Regions from separate parts of the Streptococcus sp. NLAE-zl-C503 genome, predicted to be linked through region 2. Evidence: predicted binding sites of a transcription regulator. Region 2 holds the regulator's gene; each other region holds the start of a gene.
What was found. Region 2 encodes Rex, which represses fermentation and respiration genes when NADH is low (regulators of the CRP and FNR family bind a similar motif). Its sites were predicted from a motif close to TTGTGAANTANTTCACAA; they were not measured.
Positions count from the first base shown of each region.

Region 1: a site for Rex is predicted at 1,954-1,971, ahead of BLS46_RS02975 (formate/nitrite transporter family protein). Genes of this name have one in related genera too.
Region 3: a site for Rex is predicted at 2,038-2,055, ahead of adhE (bifunctional acetaldehyde-CoA/alcohol dehydrogenase). Genes of this name have one in related genera too.

Region 1 covers NZ_FNJT01000001.1:609,508-613,413, forward strand. Annotated here, with positions in the region: gene BLS46_RS02970 (O-acetylhomoserine aminocarboxypropyltransferase/cysteine synthase family protein) at 1-983, opposite strand, end outside; gene BLS46_RS02975 (formate/nitrite transporter family protein) at 1,135-1,932, opposite strand; gene BLS46_RS02980 (class A sortase) at 2,130-2,885, opposite strand; gene gyrA (DNA gyrase subunit A) at 2,885-3,906, opposite strand, start outside.
Region 2 covers NZ_FNJT01000001.1:395,631-399,536, reverse strand. Annotated here, with positions in the region: gene BLS46_RS01940 (cysteine desulfurase family protein) at 1-1,071, shown strand, start outside; gene BLS46_RS01935 (DUF1831 domain-containing protein) at 1,076-1,423, shown strand; gene BLS46_RS01930 (DUF4649 family protein) at 1,430-1,639, shown strand; gene BLS46_RS01925 (redox-sensing transcriptional repressor Rex) at 1,728-2,369, shown strand; gene BLS46_RS01920 (gamma-glutamyl-gamma-aminobutyrate hydrolase family protein) at 2,385-3,074, shown strand; gene radC (RadC family protein) at 3,071-3,751, opposite strand; gene pcrA (DNA helicase PcrA) at 3,794-3,906, opposite strand, start outside.
Region 3 covers NZ_FNJT01000007.1:29,043-32,948, forward strand. Annotated here, with positions in the region: gene tkt (transketolase) at 1-463, shown strand, start outside; gene yajC (preprotein translocase subunit YajC) at 581-901, shown strand; gene BLS46_RS09025 (low molecular weight protein-tyrosine-phosphatase) at 949-1,392, shown strand; gene BLS46_RS09030 (MORN repeat-containing protein) at 1,379-1,792, shown strand; gene adhE (bifunctional acetaldehyde-CoA/alcohol dehydrogenase) at 2,089-3,906, shown strand, end outside.

The DNA of each region.
Region 1 (3,906 bases), 210 kb from region 2:
TGGTAAGGACTGTCAGCAAGTTTTGGATAATTTACCTTCTCTACCTTAGGATGGTTGACAAGGAAATCAACAATTTTCTCTGCATTTTGCACATGGCGTTCAACACGAAGAGAAAGAGTTTCAAGTCCTTGGAGCAAGAGAAAGGCATTAAATGGCGACAAGGCCGCACCTGTATCACGGAGCAATTGAACACGAACAGCGATAATAAAGGCTGCTGCACCCACATCACGAGTATAGCTCAAGTTGTGATAACTTGGGTCTTCCTCAACAAATTGAGGGAATTTCCCTGAAGCTGCCCAGTCAAAACGACCGCTATCGACAATCACTCCTCCAATAGTCGTACCATGCCCACCGATAAACTTAGTTGCAGAGTGAATGGCAATATCTACACCGTGAGAAAAGACGTTAATCAAATAAGGTGTGGCAAAAGTGTTGTCAGAAACGAGAGGAATCTGGTGTTTATGCGCAATCTCAGCCAATTTCTCCAAGTCAGGAATGTTAATTAAGGGATTCCCCAAGGTTTCAATCAAGACAAGCTTGGTATTGTCATTGATAGCTGCTTCCACTTCTTCCAAATTATCCACATCGACAAAGGTTGTTGTGATCCCATAACGAGGAAGGGTTTCCTTCAAGAGGTTGAAGGTCCCACCGTAAATAGTTGACGCAGCCACCACATGGTCACCTGCGTGAGCAAGCGCCAAAATAGTGTAGGTTACAGCAGCCATCCCTGATGCTGTCGCTAGTGCTCCAACACCACCTTCAAGAGCAGCGATTCTTTCCTCAAAAGCTGCTGTTGTAGGATTTGTGATACGAGTATAAATGTTCCCTGGTTTTCTCAAGGCAAACAGATCAGCACCTTCTTGCGTGTCATCAAAAACGAAGGATGTTGTTTGATAAATCGGTACTGCACGAGACTTAGTTGCCGGATCAACTACTTGCCCAGCATGTAATTGTAGAGTTTCAAATTTAAAATCACGAGTCATAAGACGACCTCCAAATAGCTTCATTAGGGATATTGTATCATCTTGGGCTAGTCTTTTCCAATACCGTTTTTCTATATTTTGATATAAGGAACAACTATGACTAGTCTTACACATCAAACAAAAAAAGCACGATTCACTCGTGCTCATTTCTTTAATCGACATAAGTATCTTCGTTTTTATTGAGGAAAGCGTATGGTAAGCCCATCAAGAGACCTCCTCCGATAAAGTTTCCGACAAAGGTTACACCCCAGTGACGAAGAATATTAGGTATGTCAAAATTAGCAATTGAATCTGCTGCAACACTGAACTTAACAATCGCAAAAGAAGCAAAGTTCGCAGCAATGTGTTCGTTTGTTAAGAATACAAACATGTAAATTGCTGACAAAACAAGCCAAAGTTTAGCCCCACCGTCTTTTACCAAAACAAAGGAAAGAATGGCAATGTTTACAAAGATATTGGCTAAAATACCTTCAAGTAAGACTAGCTCATTGGAACGGCTTAACTTCATCTCTACAACCCCTGAAATGAAGCTATCATGCGTTAGATTTGCATAGGCTGCTGAGTGGGCAAAGCCCCAACCTGCTATCAAAGCTCCGATAAGGTTGAACAAGGTACAGTAAAGTAAAATCTCAGCTGTTTTTCTCCATGAAATTTTTTTCAAGAAACTACCAGCTGTCAAAAACATCATATTTGAAGTTACCAGCTCAGCATTCAAGAAAACAATGTAGGCCAATCCCCAAGCAAAAACAAATGGGAAGAGAAAACGTCCACTACCTGGAGCGATCTTATTAATCAAGTCAGCCCCAACTGCGCCTGCAGCCGTACTAAATGTCATAAAAGCACCTGCAAACATGGAACGAATCGCATACTTAAACTTGCTTTGGCTATAAAGACTTTCTTTCTTCTTGCAAGCAAATTCAATCTTTGAGATAAATTCTGAAGAGACCATAAAAAACTCCTAAACTTTTATTTGTGATAATTATAACATAATTCTTGTTTTCTCGAAAGCGTTTTCTGTAAAATTCTAAAATATTTATCTTAAAAATCTTTATCCTAAGCCTTATTATCCTTTTTCATAAGAACTATTTTGATCCTATTTGTTAACATAAAAACCAGTGAAATAGCACTTCACTGGTTCATTCATTCTTAATAACGTTGTCTATACGGTTGATTAAAGGCCTTCAAAATATCCTCAGAAGTCTCAGAATAAGCTTTTGATTCTTTAAAGATTCCTTTGACGATTATACGCTCAGTCGCATTATAATCAACACAGGTAACCAAAGTAATCTCCTTTACGCCATCACGATCCTCGATTTCATCTACACGGTCTGGTGTAACACGTTTAACTTCTGTAATCTCATAAGTATAAACTTTATCCTTATCCGTCAGGTAAATTTTCATACCTGCTTTGGCATTGACCAAAGGAGAGAAGAGCATTTGACTGGCATTTTCAGCAGTAAAGATATGGTGACTGGCTAGAGAATAGTTCCCTTCTCCCATTTTTTGATCAGGTTTCATGGTCCCTGCTCCGTAGAACAAGTTTACATTGTCCAAACCTTTGAAAATAGGAAGGTTAATCTCTACTTCAGGAATAGCAATACCTCCAATAACAGGAAGTTTCTGAGCATCCCATTGTGAAGCCAATACAGCTTCGGATGAAATAGACTTAACAGAGTCAAAATCAAAATTTCCTTCGGTTTTTAGATTTTCATCTATATTTTCCTTAGTTACTTGATTGACTTGGTATTTATTGGTATTCCAGACCAAAAAGATATCACGAATCTTTGAATTAAAAATTAAAGCTAGCGATAAAAGAATTAAGAAACCCGCTAAAATATTGATAAATAGATTTCTGCGCTTGTTTTTCTTACTCTTTTTATTTTTCGTTTTTTTATGAGACATTATGCTTCACCTTCTGTTTCAATTTCAGTCCCAACTTCTTCTTTTTCTGCCGCAGCAACCGTTGTAAAGGTCACAATCTTAGCATCCTGATCTAGACGCATCACCTTAACTCCCATAGTTGAGCGTCCTGTTTGTGAAATATTGGCAACGTTTGTACGGATCATGACACCTGTATCTGTGATAATCATCAGGTCTTCATCTCCTTTAACAGTGAGAAGACCTGCCAGAGGACCATTCTTCTCAGCAACATTGGCTGTCTTCATCCCTTTACCACCACGGCCTTTAGTAGGATATTCAGTAGCAAGTGTACGTTTACCATATCCTTTTTCAGTGATGATAAGAACTTCGTCTTGGTTTGTAATCACGCTAGCACCAACTACTGTGTCACCCTCACGAAGATTGACTCCTCGGACACCTGTCGCGATACGGCTCATGCCACGAACAGCTGATTGATTAAAGCGAACAGCATAACCAAACTTGGTACCAATGATAATATCCGTATCTTCTTCTGTCAGCAAGACATTAATCAATTCGTCTTCATCCTTGAGATTCAAGGCTTTCAGTCCATTTTGACGAATATTAGCGAACTCTTTAACACTAGTTCTCTTCACAATACCGTGACGAGTTGTAAAGAAGAGATAGGCGTCATCGCTACGTTCAGACTCAACGTTGATGATGGTCTGAATACTCTCACCTTCGTCCAACTTCAAAAGATTGACAACTGGCAAGCCCTTAGCGGTACGACCGTATTCAGGAATTTCATAACCTTTCAGTCGATATACGCGTCCTTTATTGGTAAAGAAGAGCAAATGATCATGGGTACTGGTTGAAACCAACTCACGCACAAAGTCATCATCCTTAACCCCCGTACCTTGAACTCCACGGCCACCACGTTTTTGAGCAGTAAACTCACCTTGGTCCAAACGTTTGATATAGCCCTTGTTAGATAGGGTAATCAAGACATCCGTTTCTTCAATCAAATCTTCATCTTCAAGAGTTAAGACTTCTCCGATCATCAACT
Region 2 (3,906 bases):
GCTATCGCAGAAATGACCAAGGTCATGCAGGAAATCCATGGCAATCCTTCAAGTATTCACAGTCATGGTCGCCATGCTGGCAAACTGCTCCGTGAAGCCCGTCAGGAGTTGGCTCACTTACTAGGAACCAAACCTCAACATATCTTTTTTACGTCTGGCGGTACAGAAAGTAACAATACAGCCATCATTGGCTATTGTCTCCGTCATCAAAAACGTGGAAAACATATCATCACGACAGCTATTGAACACCATTCTGTGCTTGAAACCATTGATTATCTAGTTCAACATTTTGGCTTTGAAGCGACAATCGTCCAACCAGTAAATCAAGAGATTACAGCGGGGCAGATTCAAGAAGCCTTACGTGACGATACCATCCTAGTTTCTACTATGTATGCCAATAATGAAACGGGCAGTCTCTTACCTATCGCTGAAATTGGACATATTTTAAAAGACCATCCTACTGCTTATCATGTTGATGCTGTTCAAGCTATCGGGAAAATCCCTATCCATCCAGAAGAATTAGGAATTGATTTCCTTAGCGCTTCTGCTCATAAATTCCATGGACCAAAAGGAATTGGTTTTCTTTACGCTTCGTCTATGGACTTTGATTCCTATCTTCACGGTGGGGACCAAGAACAAAAGAAACGGGCTGGAACAGAAAACCTTGCTGCTATTGTAGGCATGGTTGCTGCTCTCAAAGAAGACTTGGATTATCAGGCTGACCATTACCAAAAACTAAGTGCACTCAAATCTGCTTTTCTAGAAGAAATTGCAGGTCTCAACTACTATCTCAATGAAAGCCAACACCAGCTTCCTTATGTTTTCAACATTGGCTTCCCTGGTCAAAAAAATGATTTGCTCTTGCTACGGTTAGACCTTGAAGGAATTTCAATCTCAACTGGTTCTGCTTGTACTGCTGGTATTGTGCAAACGAGCCATGTCCTAGAAGCTTTTTATGGGTCTGATTCCCATCGTTTAAAAGAGTCTATCCGTATCAGTCTTTCTCCTCTTAATACCGAGAACGAACTGAAACAACTGGCACAAACCTTAAAAAATATTATTGGAGATTAACCTAATGGCATTCGAAAAAACCATTAAACTACAAAACTGCCGCTACGACTATACACTTAGTCCATCTGTAAGAAAGTTTACACTAAAAGACAATACTTTCTTTGAAACAAAAGTCGGAAACTACGAACTGACTCGTCTACTTGAAAAAGTTCCCAACAGCGGTGAAGGTTTCCAACTAAAAATTATCATTAACAAGGAACTTACTGGAGCCAAGCTTAACATCACTGACAAATCTGGTCTTCGTTTGGTGAATATCTTTAAATCTGAAGAACACCATATCCACCAAGAGAAATTCTACTTCCTCATGGACAGTCTTGTAGAACGCGGAATCTTCACAAAAGAAGAAAGATAGTTTGCTATGTATCGTCTCACATATAAAGATAGCTATCAAGTAGAACGTACACTTGAATTTGCCGATTACGAAGAGCTTATGCTATCACTATCAGGCTGTGTTACCCTGCCCGACACTCTCCTAATCAGCTCCTTAACGCTGAATGATAAGGTGATTTATCAAGGATTAGTTGGCGATCTCTACCGTTTTTTATCACAAACTAATTTTTCAGATTAAAACTAAGAATTCTCTTAGTTTTTTCTTGTTTTTGTTGATTTTTTCACAATGTTTCTATAAAATAGAAGAATAGAAAGGTTGTGATTTTGTGAAAGATAAACAGTCTGCTATTCCAAAAGCAACAGCAAAAAGACTCTCTCTTTACTATCGAATTTTCAAGAGATTTCATGCCGAGAAAATCGAACGTGCCAACTCCAAACAAATTGCAGAGGCTATCGGTATCGATTCTGCGACTGTCCGTCGTGATTTTTCCTACTTTGGTGAACTAGGAAGACGTGGATTTGGTTATGATGTCAAAAAATTGATGAATTTTTTTGCTGATCTCCTAAATGATAACTCAATTACAAATGTTATGCTGGTTGGGATTGGAAATATGGGCCATGCCCTTCTCCACTACCGCTTCCATGAGCGCAACAAGATGAAGATTATCATGGCCTTTGACCTAGATGACCATCCAGAAGTTGGCACCCAGACACCTGACGGGATTCCAATCTATGGCATCTCTCAGATTAAAGAAAAGATCAAAGAAGCAGATGTCAAAACTGCTATCCTAACTGTTCCAAGTGTTAAATCACAAGAAGTTGCCAATCTTTTGGTTGATGCAAGTATAAAAGGTATTCTCAGTTTTTCGCCCGTCCACCTTCACCTTCCAAAAGATGTGGTCGTTCAGTATGTTGATTTGACAAGCGAACTCCAAACTCTCCTCTATTTTATGCGTAAAGAGGATTAGAAAGCGAAAGCATTTATGAAAAAACCAGTTATTGGGATTACAGGAAATGAAAAAGCTCATCCAGATGATGATGTCATGATGAGCTATGCGGCAAAAGGTTTTGTTGAAGGAGTCAAGGACGCTGGCGGAATTCCCATCATCCTACCGATTGGTGATCAAGAAATGGCAAGCCATTACGTCGCTATGATTGACAAACTCATCCTAACAGGTGGGCAAAATGTTGATCCAAAATACTATGGCCAGCCTAAAACCATTGACAGTGATGACTACCATCTTCAAAGAGATGAATTTGAATTAGCCCTTATCAGAGAAGCGATCAAACAGAAGAAACCAATTTTCTCTGTTTGTCGGGGTACCCAGCTCTTCAACGTCGCTATGGGAGGCACACTTCACCAAGATATTGAGGATCATTGGCAGGACTGTTCAGCCGAATACACGACCCAACGCCTCGTGACTGAGCCTGATACAATTCTCCGAGAGATCTATGGAGAAATCTCTCATATCAACTCCTTCCACCACCAGAGTATTAAAGATCTAGCTCCTAATCTTAAGGTTGTGGCCTATGATCCCAAGGATAAGATTATCGAGGCAGTCACAACTACAGATGATTTTCCTTATCTTGGTGTCCAATGGCATCCTGAATTTCTATTTGAAAATCGTCCCAAGGATAAAACACTATTTGACTATGTTGTAAACGAACTTTAAATCAGATCCGTCTTTTCACGGTAACTAAAGTAATCAGAATGAGAGACAATCAGGTGGTCCAAGAGAACGATCCCCATCAGTTCGCAAGCTTCCTTTACTAGCTTAGTGACATGGTCGTCATTTCGACTAGGAGATACAGCACCAGATGGATGATTGTGAACGAGAATCACCGAGGTTGCCATATGCTTCAAAGCATAGTGAAGGATTTCTCTCGGTTCAGCAATACTGCGTGTCGCAGATCCGATAAAGATGGTTTGCTGATGAATGATTTGATTTTGAGTATTGAGATAGAGCGCCACTAGGTGCTCTTGTTTTTTGTCGCCAAGTTCCTGTTGCATTTTCTTGGCTAGCTTTTGACTGCTGAGAATACTTTCCATCTCAAGGGTTTCATGTTTATGAATGCGATGCCCCAGTTCAATCACTGCTTGTAGTTCAATGGCCTTAATCCGTCCAATACCAGATAGACTCTGCAATTCCTGCAGGGTCATTTTCTTTAAATCAGTTAGACTGGTCAAACTGTTCAAGACTTTCTGAGCAATTTCAAATACATTAGCCTGACGCGTTCCGGTTCTGAGCAGAATCGCTAACAATTCTTGATTGCTCAGAGCCTCTACTCCTTCTTTAACTAGTCTTTCTCTAGGCAAAAGTGAATCTTCTTGGAATGAAATACTGTACATAAAAATCCTCCTCACTTTATTATTCGTGAGAAGGATGAAAAATTAGATTTTTTTCTCAATTGGGGCAACACTGGCTAGAAGTTTTTTCAGACCCACTTCTGGGAAATTGATTTTTAGTTCCTGAGTAGCGCCACTACCCGAAACTTCGAGGACTG
Region 3 (3,906 bases), on a different contig from region 2:
AAGTGAGAAAACACCAACTGCCCTTGTTTTGACACGTCAAAACTTGACTGTCGAAGAAGGAACAGACTTTGATAAGGTTGCAAAAGGTGCCTATGTTGTCTATGAAAACGCGGCAGATTTTGATACAATCTTGATCGCAACAGGTTCAGAGGTCAATCTAGCTGTCGCAGCTGCCAAAGAATTGGCTAGTCAAGGCGCAAAAGTCCGCGTAGTTAGCATGCCATCTACAGATGTCTTTGACGCACAAGACGCAGCTTACAAGGAAGAAATCCTTCCAAATGCAGTTCGCCGTCGTGTTGCAGTCGAAATGGGTGCAACTCAAAACTGGTACAAATATGTTGGTCTAGATGGTGCGGTTCTCGGTATTGATACCTTTGGAGCATCTGCCCCAGCACCAAAAGTATTGGCAGAGTATGGATTTACTGTTGAAAATCTAGTCAAAGTAGTTCAAAACTTGAAATAATCGCAGAAATCAGAGTGAAAACTCTGATTTTTTTATTGCCATAAAACAAGGCACAACCTTGTAAAAGTAGTTGAAATTTGATATAGTAGTCCTATGTAAAATACAAAGGAGAAAACAATGGATCCAAATATTACTTTTTTAATCATGCTTGTAGGGATGATGGCCTTGATGTTCTTTATGCAACGTTCTCAAAAGAAACAAGCACAAAAGCGTATGGAAAGCTTGAACAAGCTTCAAAAAGGCTATGAAGTCATTACAATCGGTGGCCTTTACGGAACAGTTGATGAAGTAGATACTGAGAAGAAAACAATCGTACTGGATGTAGATGGCGTTTATTTGACTTTCGAATTGACTGCAATCAAGACAGTGTTGCCACTCAAAGAGGCTGTGACACCAGAAGGAGCAGTTATCGACGAAAGCGGAGCAATTGAAGAATAAAACGGGATCTATCGCTCCCGTTTTTCTATGAGATGAGAGGAAAAGGGATGAAAAAAATAGTATTTGTTTGCCTAGGAAATATCTGTCGCAGCCCCATGGCAGAGTTTGTAATGAAATCCATGACGAGCGATTACCAGATTGAGAGTCGTGCGACTTCGTCTTGGGAACATGGCAATCCGATTCATAAGGGAACGCAAGGAATTTTCCAGCGGTATCAGATTCCTTATGACAAAGACAAAACATCGCTTCAGATTGGCAGAGAAGACTTTGAGTCGTTTGATTACATTATCGGTATGGATGCCTCAAACGTTTCAGATCTGCGTCAAATGTGTCCTCAGGAACTACAGCACAAAATCTACTCTTTTGCATCTGAAAGTGTTCCAGATCCTTGGTATACAGGAGATTTTGAGGAAACCTATGCGCGTATCACAAATGGATGCCAAAGCTGGCTAGATCGATTAGAAAAAGAGAGTGACAATGGAAAAGCTTAAAGAAATCTTCGAAAAATATCGAGTTTATCTAACTCGCCCACGTGTAGAGATTGCAACAGTCCTTCTAATCGCTATCTGTGCCATCTCGGTTTTTCTACTAAACACACCAAAAAAGGGCGTCCTGACACTTGATGGTGGTGCGCTTGTTTATGATGGTACCTTGGTACGAGGGAAAATGAATGGTCAAGGAACCATGACCTTTGAAAATGGGGACCAATACACAGGTGAGTTCAACAATGGGGCTTTCAATGGAAAAGGGATTTTCCAATCAAAATCTGGGTGGAAATACGAAGGTGATTTTGTAAATGGCCAGGCTGAAGGTCAAGGGAAGTTGACGACAGAACAAGAAGTTGTCTATGAAGGAACCTTTAAACAAGGTGTTTTTCAACAAAAACAGTAGTCTCTAGGTGAGGAGACTATTTTTCAAAACAGGAAAGAAAGCGCTTTCTATGTTTTAATTCGATAAATAACGATCAATCAGAAAAACTTTGTGAAATAAAAAAAAATTTTATCACAATTTCACAAGTCGTCTGAAGAAAAGTTGTTATAGAAGACCTTTAAGAAAAAATTCACAATCTCATAAAATTTCTTTGTGAAATGCTTATGAAATGGTTTACAAAGTCTTGAAAAAGAGTTATAATAAACTTGTGAAAAAATTAACAAAGGATTAAATCCTTGAAGTCTATGGAGGACAATATGGCTGATAAAAAAACGTTAACACCTGAGGAAAAACAACTTGCTGCTGAAAAGCATGTCGACGGGTTAGTGAAAAAAGCCTTGATTGCGCTTGATGAAATGCGCAAGTTGAACCAAGAGCAAGTTGACTATATCGTGGCAAAAGCTTCGGTTGCAGCACTTGACGCGCATGGTATCCTTGCACAACATGCAGTTGAAGAAACTGGTCGTGGAGTATTTGAAGATAAGGCAACAAAAAACCTTTTTGCCTGTGAACACGTTGTCAATAACATGCGTGGTGTTAAAACTGTCGGTGTTATTGAAGATGACCCTGTTACTGGCTTGACTAAAATTGCAGAGCCTGTCGGAGTAGTCTGTGGTGTCACTCCAACAACAAATCCAACATCAACAGCTATTTTCAAATCACTCATTGCTTTGAAAACACGTAATCCAATCGTTTTCGCCTTCCACCCATCAGCTCAAGAATCTTCTGCTCACGCAGCACAAATCGTTCGTGATGCAGCTATCGCGGCTGGAGCACCTGAAAACTGTGTTCAATGGATTACAGAACCATCTATGGAAGCAACTGGAGCGCTTATGAACCACGAAGGCGTTGCAACTATCCTTGCAACTGGTGGTAATGCCATGGTTAAGGCGGCTTACTCATGTGGGAAACCAGCTCTTGGGGTAGGTGCCGGAAACGTTCCTGCTTATGTAGAAAAATCTGCCGACCTCCGTCAAGCTGCTCACGACATCGTTATGTCTAAATCATTTGATAATGGTATGGTCTGTGCATCAGAACAAGCTGTTATCATTGATAAAGAAGTGTATGACGAATTTGTAGAAGAATTCAAATCATACCACACTTACTTTGTAAACAAGAAAGAAAAAGCACTTCTTGAAGAATTCTGTTTCGGCGTGAAAGCAAACAGCAAAAACTGTGCAGGTGCTAAACTAAACGCAAACATCGTTGGTAAACCAGCAGCATGGATTGCTGAACAAGCAGGATTTAGTGTTCCAGAGGGAACAAACATCTTGGCTGCAGAATGCGCAGAAGTAGGACCAAAAGAACCATTGACTCGTGAAAAATTGTCACCAGTTATCGCTGTCCTAAAAGCTGAAGATACAGAAGACGGTCTTAAAAAAGCTCGTCAAATGGTTGAGTTTAACGGACTTGGTCACTCAGCAGCTATTCATACAAAAGACGAAGCTCTTGCTAAACGCTTTGGCACAGAAATCAAAGCAATGCGTATTATCTGGAACTCTCCATCTACTTTCGGTGGTATCGGTGACGTATACAATGCCTTCATTCCATCATTAACACTTGGATGTGGCTCATATGGACACAACTCAGTTGGTGATAACGTGAGTGCGATCAACCTTCTAAACATCAAGAAAGTAGGGAAACGTAGAAATAATATGCAATGGTTTAAAGTTCCTTCAAAAATTTACTTCGAACGCAATTCTATCCAATACCTTCAAACATGTGAAGATATTGAACGCGTTATGATTGTTACAGACAAATCTATCGAAAAACTAGGCTTTGTTCAACGTGTTATTGATCAATTGAACAAACGTAGCAACCGTGTAACTGTCCAAGTCTTCTCAGACGTTGAACCAGACCCAGATATCACAACTGTAGAACGTGGTACTGAAGTAATGAGAGCATTTGAACCAGACACAATCATCGCTCTTGGCGGTGGTTCTCCAATGGATGCAGCGAAAGTAATGTGGCTCTTCTACGAACAACCACAAATCGACTTCCGTGACTTGGTTCAAAAATTCATGGACATCCGTAAACGTGCCTTCCGCTTCCCATCACTTGGTAAAAAAGCGAAA